Regions from separate parts of the Streptomyces sp. NPDC019396 genome, predicted to be linked through region 1. Evidence: riboswitches for the same ligand, from Rfam matches in the RefSeq annotation. Region 1 holds a riboswitch; the other holds the start of a gene.
The links. A riboswitch is a leader RNA that binds a small molecule or an ion and turns the genes downstream of it on or off. The one in region 1 is predicted to bind cobalamin.
Positions count from the first base shown of each region.

Region 1 (7,281 bases):
AGAAGAACCCCATGTCGAGGAACTTCAGGACCGTCAGCACCCCCAGCACGGCCCCGCCGACCGCCGCCGTGACGCGCCTCGCTCGCGGGCGGAGGGCCTGGAGGACGAGGAGGAGCGCGGCGCCGAAGACCCCTTCGACGGGGATGCGGAAGAAGACCCCGGAGGTGAGGTAGCCGGGCTTGTTCGGCACGAGCAGGGCCAGGAACACGAGCACGGCGGCCAGTGCGGTGGTGGAATGCCTGACGACGCGCGCCGCGCCTGGATACCGGCCGCGCCACCCGCGTACGGCATCGGGGGTGGTGGGAGCGGCCCCGGCGGCCTCTTCCGCGGATTCCGGGCCGGACCGCGCCGCGCCGGGTGCGCCGGGCGTGTCCGGCTCTGCTCTGGCCTGCCTCGGGAGCCGGACCCGTCTCGGCTGCGCATCTTGTTCCTGCTGTTCCTGCTGTTCCTGCTGCCCCTGCGGTTCTTGCGGTTCCTGCAGTTCCTGCTGTTCTTGGCGAGAGCGCGTCCAGGGCGTCACCCGAGGATCCTTCCGTACTGGCCCGGTGAGGCACGACGGCCCGGACCCGGGAAGCCCGGGGTCGCCGTTATCAGTACGGCTCGGCGATGCCATCAGTTCAAGCCGTGGCCTGTGCCCCATGATGGGGCAGCCCACCACTTCGGGAGTGACCCGTGTCTCACAGCACCACCGTCAGCACCACGGCGCGCACCGCGCGACGCCTCTCCGTCCTCACCGGAGCCGCGTTCGCTGCCTCGCTCGTCCTCGCCGTCCCGGCATCGGCACACGTGGAGGTCGAGGCGGAGGACGCCGCGGCCCTCGCCGAGAACGTCACGCTGGACTTCAGCGCCGAGTCCGAGTCCGACAGCGCGGGCATCAGCAGGATGGAGGTCATCCTCCCCGAGGGCATCGTCCCGGCCGACATCACCTACAAGGAGGGTCCGGACGGCTGGAAGTTCGCGGCCACACCGCGCGGATACACCGTCTCCGGCCCCGCGGTCGGGGTCGGCGACGACGTCGAGTACTCCGTGACCGTACGGCAGTTGCCCGACGCCAAGTCGCTGGCGTTCAAGACCCTCCAGACATACGGGGACGGGCGGGTCGACCGCTGGATCGAGCTGGAGAAGTCCGGCGGCGGGGACGGCCACGGTCACAGTCACGGTGACGGCAACCCGGCGCCGCTGCTCGCCCTGAAGCCCGCGGCGCCCGGGGCGAAGCCGGTGGCGCCCAGCCCGAGCGCCGCGCCGGAGAAGTCCCCGGCGAAGGGGACCCCGGCGAACGAGGCTCCGGCGAAGCGCGCGACCGGGCAGCAGGGGCCCGAACAGGAGCGGGAGAGTGACGGCGGCTCGCCGCCCGCCCCCGCGCTGGTCATCGGTGCGGTGGTGCTGGCCGCCCTCGCCGGTGGTGTCGTGTGGTGGAAGCGCCGGGGCGCCTCCGCCTGACCGCATCGGCAGCGCGCGGCCTCCCTGTGCCCTTGTGCTGTCTACGGGGAGGTCGCCGCGATCAGCCGCAGATTCCACCGTCCCGCACGGCCGGTGAGGCCGACACCGGACAGCGGTGGCACGTCGATCCGCCAGAACGCGGTCAGTGGCGTGCCGAGCGCGTGCAGGATCGCCGCCCGTACGACGGCCGGCTCGACCACGCCAAGCACGCGCGGCCCGGCGTCCTGCGGCAGTTCGTCCAGCCAGGCGCCCATCCGCAGGCACAGCTCCCGCACGGACTCCCCGCCGTGCGGTGCCGCCCCGGGGTCGGCGGTCCATTCCCCGACCGGCTCGGGGCCCACGTCCGCCACCACATCGGCGAGCGAGCGTCCCCGCCAGTCCCCGTAGTCCAGATCGCGCAGTCGGTCGTCGACGGTGGCGTCGAGTCCCAGCGCCTGTGCCGTCTGCCCGCACCGTACGGACGGCGCGGTGAGCACCACCGACGCGGTGGGCAGCGTGGCCGCCGCGGCCCTGGCCTCGCGTACACCCCGTTCGTCGAGCGGTCCGTCGCCGAACCGGGCTTCGCCGCGTACCGAGGGACCGGCTGCCGCGCACAGCAGTGTCAGCCTGATCGTCATTTGGCCGGATTCCTCCCCGTGTTGCCCGGCCCGCTCCCGGGCCGTTCCGGATCCTAAGTCCGCCCGCGCACCCCGCCCGAGCGCCCCTGTGTGATGAAGATCGCTGGTCAAAGGCCCTATTGGCGGCGGGTTCGCGGACCGATACCCTTCCTCCGAAAGGATGACGGCATACACGGAAGTCCGGTGAGAAACCGGCACGGTCGCGCCACTGTGTGCCAGGCGGTCAGTTCCCTTGCCGGGGACGGGCCCGCCGGGTGAGTCAGACCCGTGATCGTCATCGCGTGCACCACCGAAAGCGGGACGCGTGTTCCCGAGGAGGTCCGGTATGGCCCAGTCCGCCATCACACCCGCCGAAATCCCCGTTTCCCAGCCCGTCGTGGCGAAGCTCCCGGTCCGCGTCGTCGCGCCCTGGGCCGCCTTCTTCGGTCTGCTGATGCTCGTCCTGCTCTACTTCGTCGGCGCCGAACAGGGTGCTTTCTCCGTGTTCTCCGGCGAAGGCGTCCACGAGTGGGTCCACGACGGCCGTCATCTGCTCGGCTTCCCGTGCCACTGATGCGCATACGCACGGAACAGGACATCAGCACATGAAATCCGCAACCGTAAGGGCTCTCCTGGTCCGTGGCATGCTCGCGGGCGTGCTCGCCGGGCTGCTCTCGTTCGGACTCGCCTATCTCATCGGTGAACCGCAGGTCGACGCCGCCATCGCCGTCGAGGAGGCGGGCGCGGCTCACCACGGCCACGGTGGTGGCGGTGGCGAGCCGGAAGAGGAACTGGTCAGCCGTGCGGTGCAGTCGACCGCCGGTCTGAGCACGGCCGTTCTGGTCTACGGCACGGCACTCGGCGGCATCACGGCACTGGCGCTCTGCTTCGCGCTCGGCCGTGTGGGGGCCTTCGGCACACGTGCCACGGCCGCGTTCGTCGCGGCGGGCGGCTTCCTCGCCGTCGCGTTCGTACCGTTCCTCAAGTACCCGGCAAACCCTCCCGCCGTCGGCGACCCGGAGACCCTCAACCAGCGCACCGCGATGTTCTTCCTGATGATCGTGCTCAGCGTGCTGCTGCTGATCGGGGCGGTGCTGGTCGGCAAGAAGCTCGCGCCGCGCTGGGGCAACTGGAACGCGACGATCGCCGCGGGCGCCGCCTTCGCCGTGGCGGTGGGCATCGCACTGGCCTTCCTCCCGGCGGGCGACGCGATCCCGGAGCACTTCCCGGCCGACGTCCTGTGGCAGTTCCGTCTGGCGTCGATCGGCGTCCAGGCCCTGCTGTGGGCGGCGCTCGGACTGATCCTCGGCGAGCTGTCCCAGCGGGTGCTGGAGCCCAAACCCGCACAGGCGTCACGGCAGTCGGCGGAGCCGGCCGCTTCGGTGCCCGCGAGCTGAGTCACGCGACACGAATGGACCCCGCCCGGGGGCGCGCCCGGGCGGGGTCCTTCTTTTTGGTCTTTCTTCTCGGTCTTCTTCCTGGTCCTCCGCTGTGGTCTGCTCCGTGGTCGTGCTTCGTGGTTTTGCTTCAGACCAGGACCCGGGCGGGCCGCAGTGTGAGGTGCGCGGTGAGGAAGGCCCACATCGCGGGTGCCATCCACTGGGCCATGTCCTCCGCGCTGCACAGATCCGCGGAGAAGCTGAGGTTGGCGAGTTTCCCCTGCGGGAGCACGCGGGCCAGTTCCTCGGCCAGGCCCGGCGCGTGCGTGTGTCTGTGCGGGTGTGCGTGGCGCCGGTGGTGTCGTTCCCCGCCGGGGATGATCAGAGTGGGTGCGGAGACGGCGGCCAGTGCCGCCATCCTTCCGAAGGTGTGGGCGATGTCCTCGGGGGCGAGGTCGTCGGCGTTGATGACGACTGCCGCCGCGATGTGCTCGGGATCGTCCGCCGCCGCACGGAGCGCGATGGCGGCGCCCGTGCCCGTACCGCCGACAGCAGCCTTGCGCAGCCCGAGATGGCCGACCAGCGACGCCACGTCGTCGGCGTCCCGTGTCTCGGCGACTGTCACGGTGTAGCTGTCGGCGAGCCGCCGGGCCAGCGGGAGCAGCCCGCGGTGGTCCGGTCCGCCCGGACTGTGCGGTCCGCCTGAGCCGTACGGTCCGCCTGAGTCGGGCAGGAGGATGGCAGCCGGTCCCATGCCGAGCCGGGTGGCGTGCAGGGGGTGACCGTCACTGCCGGGATAGCTGAACGTGTCCATGCCCTGTCCTCCGGTCCCGCGCGGTCGCGCTGTCGAGGAGCCGACACGTCGTGCGTCATATGCTCAAGAGTCAAGGAAGCTGCCCGTTACAACCATCCGGCAGTCGTCCGGAACCGCCCCCGCCGGGTGGCTGGCCCGTCCCCGCCGTCCGGCCGGGACGAGCCGCCGCGACACCGGCCGGCATGGTACGAAATGGTGCTTATCGGGTAGTGGTCCGACGGGCGAGTGGAGCACACGTGATCCGGGTACTGGTGGTCGACGACGAAGCCCTGATCCGCACGGGCTTCCAGCACATCCTCGACGCGGCCGACGACATCGAGGTCGTCGCGGCCGTCCCCGGTGGCGAAGCGGTCAGGACCGCCGAGGAGCGGCGCCCCGACGTGGTGCTGCTGGACATCCGGATGCCGGATGTGGACGGGCTCACCGTGCTGGCCGCGCTGCGCAAGCTGCCGAAACCGCCCGTGGTCGCCATGCTCACGACCTTCGACATGGACGAGTACGTGGCCACGGCCCTGCGCTCGGGGGCTGCCGGTTTCCTCCTCAAGGACACCGACCCCGAGGCGCTGCCCTATCTGGTGCGGACCCTGGCCGACGGGGGAGCCGTACTGTCCTCCAAGATCACCCGCACGGTAGTGGACCGCTACCTCGAAACGGGCGCGGGCTCCCACGAGAGCGCGGCCCGGGGCTTCGGGCTGCTGACCGAGCGGGAACGTGCCGTGCTCGTGCTCGTCGCCGAGGGGCTCTCCAACGGGGACATCGCCACGCGGATGCATCTGAGCACCGGCACGGTGAAGGACCATGTCAGCGCGATCCTCACCAAGCTGGAGGTGGGCAGCCGGGTCCAGGCCGCGCTGCTCGCCGAGCGGGCCGGGCTGCTCAGGCCGTCGCGTACGGAGGGGCAGAAGGCGGACGGGTCGCGTACGGGGGAGGAGCCGCGCACCCGTACCGAGGAGGCGCCATGATCCCCCGTGGAATCATGCACGGCGCGGTGGTCGACCACACGGTGGCCGAGCACGGCTCGCTGCCGAGACGGCTGCCCACCCCGCTGGTCAACGCCGCCCTCGTCGCGTTCTCGCTGTTCGACGCCTGGATCCAGGTCGGCACCCATGACCCGCTGCTGCTGTCCTTCGCGCTGGTCGCCGCGGTGTCGCTGCTGCTGCGCCACCGGCTGCCGCTGCTCACGTTCATCGTCACGCTGCCCGCCGTCATGGTGTCCGACGCGGTCTTCGCCGCCCTGGTCGCGCTGTACACGCTGGCCTCGCTCACCCGCCACCGTGTCCTGCTGGGGGCCTGCGCCCTGGCCTTCACCGTCTGCGACACCATCAAGTGGCCGTCCGCCTCCATCGACCTGTCCAGCACCCAGAGCCTCGTCGCCCTGGGCTACTCGGCGGCCACGGCAGCCGCCCCCGTGTTCCTCGGCCAGCTCGTCCAGACCCGGCGCGATCTGTCCCTCCGGCTCGTCGAGATCTCCGAGGCTCGCGACCACGAGCGCCTGCTGACCGCCCAGAGCATGCTGTCCCAGGAACGTGCTCAGCTCGCCCGCGAGATGCACGATGTGGTCTCCCACCAGGTGAGCCTGATCGCGGTACGGGCCGGAGCGCTCCAGGTGGGTACCCGGGACGCCGAGGTGCGGGATGCGGCCGCCACGATCCGGCGCCTGAGCGTGCAGACACTCGACGAACTGCGGCACATGGTCAGCGTGCTGCGCGCCTCAGGGGGGCGCCCCACGGAGCTCACCCCGCAACCGTCCGTGGCCGATCTGCGCCGGCTGGTCGACAGCAGCGGTATCGAGGTCGAGCTGTGCACGAATCTGCCGGACGGCCTGCCGGCGACCGTCCAGCGCGCGATCTACCGCACCGTCCAGGAGGCGCTGACCAACGTACGCAAGCACGCGCCCGGTGCCACGGCCACGGTACGCGTCCGCCACGAGGAGGGCGCGGTGCGCGTCAGCGTCACCAACACCGCCCCGACCCGGCCCGCCCTCCCGCTGCCCAGCGCGCACTACGGGCTGGTCGGCCTGCGGCAGCGGGCGGCACTGCTCGGTGGCACGGTCACATCGGGCCCGACGGCCGACGGCGGCTACGAACTGCGTCTCGAGCTGCCGGCCAGGGGGGACACGGCCTGACGAGGCGCGTCGGTGGCGGGCGCGGTGCGGGCGCGACGAGACGCGGCGCGACGAAGACGAAGACGCGAAAGCCAGGCGACGCGAAGTCAGGGATGCGCAGCCAGGGGACGCGCACGTCAGGGCTCTTCCCGCTCCAGCTCGAGCTTGGCGGCCAAGAGCTCCCTGCGTGCCTCCTCGCCCACCACGGGGAACTGCGGATCGATCTCCATGAGGGTGTGCGCCAGCACCGCCGATGTGCAGATCCGGGCGAACCACTTGCGGTCCGCCGGCACGACGTACCAGGGAGCCCATTCCGTACTGGTCGCCGACAGCATCTCGGAGAAGGCCTGCCGGTACTCGTCCCAGTGCCGCCGTTCCCGCACATCCGCGGCCGAGAACTTCCAGTTCTTCTCCGGTACGTCGATCCGCTGGAGGAAGCGCCTCCGCTGCTCCTCCTTCGAGAGGTTCAGGAAGACCTTGACCACCCGGAACCCGTTGTCGCTGAGATACCGCTCCCAGTCGTTGACGGCCCGGTAGCGGCGCTCCCAGAGCGCGGGACCACGAGCCTCCTCCGGCAGCCGCTGCCGGTCGAGGTGCTCCGGGTGCACGCGTACCACGAGGACCTCCTCGTAGTGCGACCGGTTGAAGATGGCGATCTCGCCGCGTGACGGCAACCTGCACGCGTAGCGCCACAGGTAGTCGTGGCCGAGCTCCTCGGACGACGGCACCTTGAAGCTGCTCACCCGGACGCCCTGCGGGTTCACCCCGCTCATGACGTGCCGGATCGTCCCGTCCTTGCCGCCCGCGTCGATCGCCTGGAGGCAGAGCAGCACCCCGTGGGTGCCCTGGGCGGCCAGCCGCGTCTGGTACTCGGAGAGCAGCTCCACACCGGTCCGCAGCAGATCCGCGGCGTCCTGCTTGTCCAGGTGCGCCTTGTAGCGGGGGTCG
Region 1 is NZ_JBEYBS010000014.1:67,995-75,275, reverse strand. Features, by position in the region: gene ABZ532_RS18090 (sulfatase) at 1-520, opposite strand, end outside; gene ABZ532_RS18085 (DUF1775 domain-containing protein) at 673-1,440, shown strand; gene ABZ532_RS18080 (histidine phosphatase family protein) at 1,482-2,057, opposite strand; cobalamin riboswitch at 2,174-2,343, shown strand; gene ABZ532_RS18075 (CbtB-domain containing protein) at 2,383-2,610, shown strand; gene ABZ532_RS18070 (CbtA family protein) at 2,642-3,433, shown strand; gene ABZ532_RS18065 (alpha/beta hydrolase) at 3,564-4,229, opposite strand; gene ABZ532_RS18060 (response regulator transcription factor) at 4,466-5,191, shown strand; gene ABZ532_RS18055 (histidine kinase) at 5,206-6,354, shown strand; gene ABZ532_RS18050 (polyphosphate kinase 2 family protein) at 6,471-7,281, opposite strand, start outside.

Region 2 (7,281 bases), on a different contig from region 1:
ACCTCCGCGTCCCGGCCGCGGAAGGTCACCAGGCCCACCTTGTCCCGCCGCTGGTACGCGTCGAGGAGCAGGGACAGCACCGCGCCCTTGACCGCGCTCATCCGGCGGCGCGCCGCCATCGAACCGGAGGCGTCCACGACGAACAGCACGAGATTGCCCTCGCGTCCCTCGCGGACCGCCTGGCGCAGATCGTCACGTCGTACGACCAGCCCGGGTCCCGAGCGTCCGCGCGCTCGCTGGTGGGGGGCCGCGGCCTGCACGGTCGCCGGGAGATGGAGCTTGCTCAGCGTGCCCCGGGGCCGCCGCGCACCGGTGGTCCGGCCGTGCTCCGTGCGGGCGCGTGAGCGCCGCCCCGCGGCGCCGTCGCCGAGACCGGGGACGCTCAGCATCCTCGTACGGAACGGCTCCGCGGCCGCCACGGGGGACTGCTCGCCGGCGCCGGAACGCGGTCCGGGCGCCGCGGACGGCTCCGGCGTCTGGGATTCACGGGACGCATCGGAGGCGCCGGGCTCGTTCGTGTGCGGCGGTTCGGCCTCGGGCCCCTGGCCCTGCGGCGGAATCCCGCCACCGCCTCCGGGACCGCCATCCGGACCGTCGGGACCGTCATCAGGGCCGCCGGGACCACCGTCCGGATCCGGATCCGGCTCGTCGTGCCCGCCGAACTGCTCCAGCGTCTCGTCCAGCTTGTCCTCGTCAAGCCCCGGCGCGTCGAAGGGATTGCGCCGCCGCCGGTGGGGGAGTGCGAGCAGGGCGGCCTGGCGCACATCCTCCTCCCGTACGTCGGTACGCCCCGCCCACGCCGCCAGCGCCGTCGCCGTACGCGCCATGACGATGTCGGCACGCATGCCGTCCACCTCGAACGCCGCACAGGTCGCCGCGATCTGGCGCAGCGCCGCGTCCCCGAGCACGACGGACGGCAGCAGGGCCCGCGCGGCCACGATCCGCTCGCGCAGCGCCGCCTCCTCGTCCGCCCAGCGCGCGGCGAAACCGGCCGGGTCGTCGTCGTACGCCAGCCTGCGCCGTACGACCTCCACCCGCAGTTCCGGCTCGCGCGAGGCGGCGACCTCCACCGTGAGCCCGAAGCGGTCGAGCAACTGGGGCCGCAGCTCGCCCTCTTCGGGGTTCATGGTCCCGACGAGCAAGAAGCGCGCGGCATGACGTACGGAGACGCCTTCGCGCTCCACGTACGAGGCCCCCATCGCCGCCGCGTCCAGCAGCAGGTCCACCAGGTGGTCGTGGAGCAGATTGACCTCGTCGACATAGAGCACTCCGCGGTGCGCGTCGGCCAGCAGACCGGGCTCGAAGGCCTTCACGCCGTCCGCGAGCGCCCGCTCGATGTCGAGCGCACCGACCAGCCGGTCCTCGGACGCGCCGACGGGCAACTCCACCATGCGGGTCGGACGTGCGGTGCCGGGCGTGTCCTCGTGCGGGCCGTCCGGGCAACCGGGATCGGGTGCGCCGGGCGCGCAGGAGAAGCGGCAGCCCGCGACGACCTCCACATCCGGCATCAGCGCGGCGAGTGCGCGCACGGCGGTGGACTTGGCGGTGCCCTTCTCGCCGCGTACGAGGACCCCGCCGACAGCGGGCGAGACCGCGTTCAGCAGCAGTCCCAGGCGCAGATCGTCCATCCCGACGATCGCGGTGAAGGGGTAGTGCACGGCACCACTCATACGTTCTGGTCCTCCCGTTGCTCTCGTTGCTCCCGCTGTGTCCGGTCGGGCCGATTCGGCACGTGGACGCGGTCGTTGGCCTTGGCGCGGACCGGGTCCGGTGTCGCCCTCCTCATGGCGCCCCCGGAGGGACGAAGGGCAGGCCCGCGGGGGCGCCGCGCTCGATCAGTTCGAGCAGGGCGGCGGTGTCGGCGTGTTCCTCGATCAGATCGCCGAGGCGGTCGAGCTGTTCCTCGCGCAGCAGACCGAAGCTGGTGTCCGGCGCCGGCACGAAACGGCGTCCCGCCGCAGCGGCGACCTCCCGGAGGAACGCCCGCCGGAAGCCGTCGCTCTCCAGCGAGCCGTGCCAGTGGGTGCCCCAGACGGCGCCGACCCGGCAGCCGTCCAGGAACGGCTCGCCGCCCAGCACCTCGGCGACGCCATGGTGGATCTCATAGCCCTCGACCCGCTCGCCGAGCGCCTCGCCCACCGGCCGGGCCAGGGTCTTCTCCCGCGCGAACCGTACGCGCACCGGCAGCAGTCCAAGGGCGTCGACCTCGCCCGCGCGCGACTCCACCTCGTCCTCGATGTGCTCGCCCAGGGCCTGGAAACCGCCGCAGATGCCCAGCACGGGCCTGCCCTCGGCGGCCCGTCGCGCGATCGCGTCCGCGAGCCCGCGCTCACGCAGCCAGGCGAGCGCCTTCACGGTGCCGCGGGTGCCGGGCACCACCACCAGGTCAGCGTCGGCCAGCTCCTCGGCGCGGTCCACGAACCGCACGATCACCCCCGGCTCGGCCGCCAGCGCGTCCACATCGGTGAAGTTGGACATCAGCGGCACGGCGCACACCGCGACCCGCAGCACGTCCTCGCCCAGCGGCGCTGCGGTCGCCGACTCGCGTACGGCGCCCCGCAGTGAGACCCGCAGCCCGTCCTCCTCATCGATGCCGAGGCCGTGGGCGTAGGGCAGCACACCGAACGTCCGCCTTCCGGTCAGCCCGTGCAGCATCTCGAGACCCGGCTCCAGCAGTGTCACGTCGCCGCGGAACTTGTTGACCAGATAGCCCGCGACCAGCTCCTGGTCCTCGGGCGCGAGCAACGCGGTCGTCCCGAAGAACTGCGCGAAGACCCCGCCCCGGTCGATGTCCCCGACCACCACCACGGGGAGCCGGGCGGCCCGTGCGATGCCCATGTTGACGATGTCGGTGCGCCGCAGATTGATTTCGGCGGGGCTGCCGGCGCCTTCACAGATCACGGCGTCGTAGGTGCTGCGCAGCTTCTCCAGGCATTCCACCACCGGCTCGAACAGCGTCTGCTGCCTGCCGCCGTGGTAGCCGCGTGCGCTCAGCTCCCCCACCGGCTTGCCCATCAGCACCACCTGGCTGGAGCGGTCACTGCCCGGCTTGAGCAGCACCGGGTTCATCAGCGCCGTTGGTTCCACGCGCGCAGCCTGGGCCTGCATGGCCTGCGCCCGGCCGATCTCGGCACCCTCGCGGGTGACGAAGGAGTTGAGTGACATGTTCTGCCCCTTGAAGGGGGCGGCCTTCACACCCTGGCGCACCAGCCACCGGCAGATCCCCGCCGTGACGACGCTCTTGCCCGCGTCCGACGTGGTGCCGGCGATCAGCAGTCCTCCGCCGCTCACTTCCGCCTCCCCCTCATGTCTCTCATGCCGCTCCTGCCCCGCATCGCCGTCGCCGCCGTGCAGGCGAGCCGTGCGCCCGCGCATGCCGCGAGCGCCAGCACACCCACCCGGCGCGACAGCCGCACCGCGCGCTCGATGTCCGCCACCTCGACGGCCCTGCCCTGCCCGTTGAGCACGGGCCGTTCCTCGGTGCGCCCGCCGTACGAGAGCGTCCCCCCGAGACGTACCCCGAGCGCACCCGCGAACGACGCCTCTACCGGACCCGCGTTGGGGCTGGGATGCTTCGCCGCGTCCACGCGCCAGGCCCGTACAGCACCTCGGGGGTCGCCGCCGGCGATTACCGCGAGGCCCGCGGTGAGCCGGGCGCCCGGCCAGCCCGCCGCATCGTCGAGTCGAGCCGATGCCCAGCCGTACCGCCGGTAGCGGGGCGACTTGTGGCCCACCATGGCGTCCAGGGTGTTCACGGCACGGAAGCCCACGAGACCGGGCACGCCCGCCACCGCGCCCCACACCAGCGCGCCGACCACGGCGTCCGAGGTGTTCTCGGCGACGGATTCCACGACGGCGCGGGCGATCCCGGGCCCGTCCAGCGCCTCGGGGTCACGGCCGCAGAGATGGGGGAGGCGCTCACGGGCGGTCTCGATGTCACCGACCGCGAGGGCCCCGCCGATCGCCCTTGCCTCCCTGCCGAGGGTGGTACCGCCCACGACGGCCCAGGTGGCGGCGGCGGTCAGGGCCAGGGACGCGGTACGGGACCGGCGTACGGAAGCGGCGCCCAGCGCACCCGCGGCGATCGCGCCCCCGGCGCACAGCGCCGTGTGCAGGGCGCCCCAGCCGCGGTGGTCGCGCCAGAGCCCGCGCTCGACGGCGGCGGCGGCCCTGCCGAAGGCGGCGACCGGATGTCCTCGGCGGGGATCGCCGAAGAGCAGGTCGCCGACGAGTCCGGCCGTGGCGCCGTAAGCGAACGTGATGGCAGGGACAGCGACAGCAGGGACGAGTCCCCCCGGCGCCCGCTGCTCGGCAGGCATGTTCGTCCTCACTCAGGGTCCGCGCCCTGGCTCGACGTGATCCGGCGGGAGAGAGTTCCTGGCTTCGGGAAGCGCCCTGGTGTAGGGAGTGCGCGCCCGTGACAGTGGCGGGACCGCGCCGGATTCGCACCGGCTTCCTCTTCTGCCGCCGTAAGTGGCCCCGGAAGTCCACCATGGGCCGCGAACACCCGTCAACTCACCTTTGACCTGCGACGGGACAGTGTGCGCAGGCCCACACCGCGGTGTGGGAGGGGTGCGCAGAGCGGGAGCCGGACACCCCCTCGGGGGTGTCCGGCTCCCATGTGTCGTTCTGCCGGCTGCCGTGCCGCCGATCGTCAGGAGACGATCAGATAGATCCCGTACGCCACGGCGGCGGCGCACAGTGCGAAGCAGGCGTAGGCGCCAGTGCGGGCCAGGCCGGCGGAGCCTCCCTGCGCGGCTGCCGCCTCCTGCTTGGAGAGGCCGACGATGCCAAGGGTGAACAGGCCCACCAGGGCGACGGTCACGATGAGGCTCACGCCGAAGACGGAGCCCAGAGCTGCCCAGTCGATCTTCATGCTGATTCGTTTCTTCCTTACACCGTGGCGGTGGGCGCGGGAGCGGACTCACTGGCGGGAGCCGGGATGGTGGCCTTCAGCTCCTCGGCGGCGGCCACGGTGGGCGGCGGGGTCACGGCCGCGATGGCGGTGGTGACCACACCCGGGGCCTCGGTGATCTCGTCGGAGGTGACGTTCGTGTGGTCGACCGGCTTGCGGCGCGACAGCACCCAGATGGCGGCCGAGCCCGCGACGAGCAGCACGGCGACGGCGGCGGTGCCCCAGGCGCCCTGGCTGGTCAGGAATTCCGCGGCGGCACCGACCAGGCCGGCTGCCGGGAGGGTGAGGCCCCAGGCGACGAACATCCGTGTCGCGGTGGACCAGCGGACCACACCACCCTTGCGGCCGAGCCCCGCGCCCATCACGGCGCCGGAGCACGACTGGGTGGTGGAGAGCGAGAAGCCCAGGTTCGAGGAGGCCAGGATGACCGTCGCGGCGCTGGTCTGGGCGGTGAAGCCCTGCTGCGGCTGGAGGTCGGTCAGTCCCCGGCCCATGGTGCGGATGATGCGCCAGCCGCCCAGGTAGGTGCCGAGCGCGATCGCCAGACCCGCGGAGACGATGACCCACATCGGGGGGTTGGAGCCGGGGGCGAGCACGCCGCCGGTGACCAGGGCCAGGGTGATGACTCCCATGGTCTTCTGCGCGTCGTTGGTGCCGTGCGCGAGGGAGACGAGCCCGGCCGAGGCGATCTGACCCGCCCGGTAGCCCTTGGACGTGGCCTTGTCGTCGGCACCGTTGCCGATCTTGTATGTCAGCCTCGTCGCGAGGAACGCGGCGAGACCGGCGACCACCGGCGCGGCGACGGCCGGGATCAGCACCTTGGTGACGATCGTCCCGCCGTTCACGGCCGAGAAGCCCGCGGACATCACGGCGGCGCCTATGAGACCGCCGAAGAGGGCGTGCGACGAGCTGGACGGCAGGCCGAGCAGCCAGGTGAGCAGGTTCCACAGGATCGCGCCGACGAGCGCGGCGAAGATCACTTCTGTGCGGATGCCCTCTTCCTCGATGAGCCCGCCGGAGATCGTCTTGGCGACCTCGATGGACAGGAAGGCGCCCACGAGATTCAGCGCGGCCGACATGGCCACCGCCGTCTTCGGTCTGAGTGCCCCGGTCGAGATGGTGGTGGCCATCGCGTTGGCCGTGTCGTGGAAACCGTTCGTGAAATCGAACACGAGAGCGGTGATGATCACGATCCCGAGGAGAAGCGTGATGTGTTCCATTTACCCAGGCTTCTATTGGACGTCAGTGGCCAGCCGAACGTAAGCAAGCTGAGTGAACGGAAGATGAACTCAGCACGGCTCATGAGTGACTCCAGAAGGGTATGGCCATTCCGCTTGGCGGAGAAGGTGCTTGCGCGGGCCGAAGTGCGCTGCCGCGGCCGGGTGCCTGACATGATCAACCCATGAGTGGGCGGCAGCGGGACGAGCGGTACGACGGGCAGCAGGAGCCGATCGCACGGGCATGGAGGGACCTTGTGGCCGCCGCCCGCAGGACCGTGGCGGACGGACTCGTGGTCGGCACTTCGGGCAATGTCTCCGTACGGGTACCCGCCGAGGGCGGGGATGTGATCCTGGTCACGCCGAGTGGGGTGCCCTACGACCGGCTCGGGCCGCAGGACGCCGTCGGCGTCGCTCCGGACGGACGCCGCGTACTGGGTGACCTGGTCCCCACCAGCGAACTGCCGATGCATCTGGAGATCTACCGCGCCACGGACGCCGCCGCCGTCGTGCACACCCACGCGGTGCACGCCACCGCCGTGTCGACGCTGGTCACCGAGCTGCCGCTGATCCACTACATGGCGGCCGCCCTCGGCGGACCCGTCCGTGTCGCCCCGTACGCCCGCTACGGCACCGAGGAACTCGCGGCCCGGATGCTCGACGCCCTCGCGGACCGCACGGGCTGCCTGCTCCAGAACCACGGCACCGTCACCTACGGCGCCACGCTCGACCAGGCATACGACCGCACCGCGCAGCTGGAGTGGATGTGCCGGGTCTGGCTCACCGCGAGCTCCGTGCCCGGCCGTGAGCCGAACCTCCTCTCGCGGGACCAGGTCGACGAGGTGCGCGAGAAGCTCCGCACCTACGGCCAGCCGGGCTGAACCGTTCGATGCCCGGCCGTGCACGAGAACCGGCGCCCGGCGGCTGAGCCCGCGCCCTGCGCGTCACTCTTGGTGGCGCGCCCACTGGCAGCCTGGCGAGGACCTCACCACACTGGAACGGTGCGCCCGGCTAAAGCGACGGCAGCGGCCGTCACCACCCTGCTCGGTCTTGGAGCTGCCACGTTCGCCGCGGGCCGGTACGCGAGCGACGCGGCACTCAAGGCCACGCCCGAACGCCCCCTGCCCGGCGAGCCCCGGCTCACCGTGC
Region 2 is NZ_JBEYBS010000001.1:57,425-64,705, reverse strand. Features, by position in the region: gene ABZ532_RS00335 (putative cobaltochelatase) at 1-1,670, opposite strand, end outside; gene ABZ532_RS00330 (cobyric acid synthase) at 1,783-3,291, opposite strand; gene ABZ532_RS00325 (cobalamin biosynthesis protein) at 3,288-4,319, opposite strand; cobalamin riboswitch at 4,348-4,499, opposite strand; gene ABZ532_RS00320 (hypothetical protein) at 4,655-4,876, opposite strand; gene ABZ532_RS00315 (inorganic phosphate transporter) at 4,894-6,135, opposite strand; gene ABZ532_RS00310 (class II aldolase/adducin family protein) at 6,318-7,013, shown strand; gene ABZ532_RS00305 (alpha/beta fold hydrolase) at 7,134-7,281, shown strand, end outside.
Region 2: it holds a riboswitch for cobalamin, as region 1 does, so the genes downstream of both, ABZ532_RS00325 (cobalamin biosynthesis protein) here and ABZ532_RS18075 (CbtB-domain containing protein) in region 1, are expected to answer to the same signal.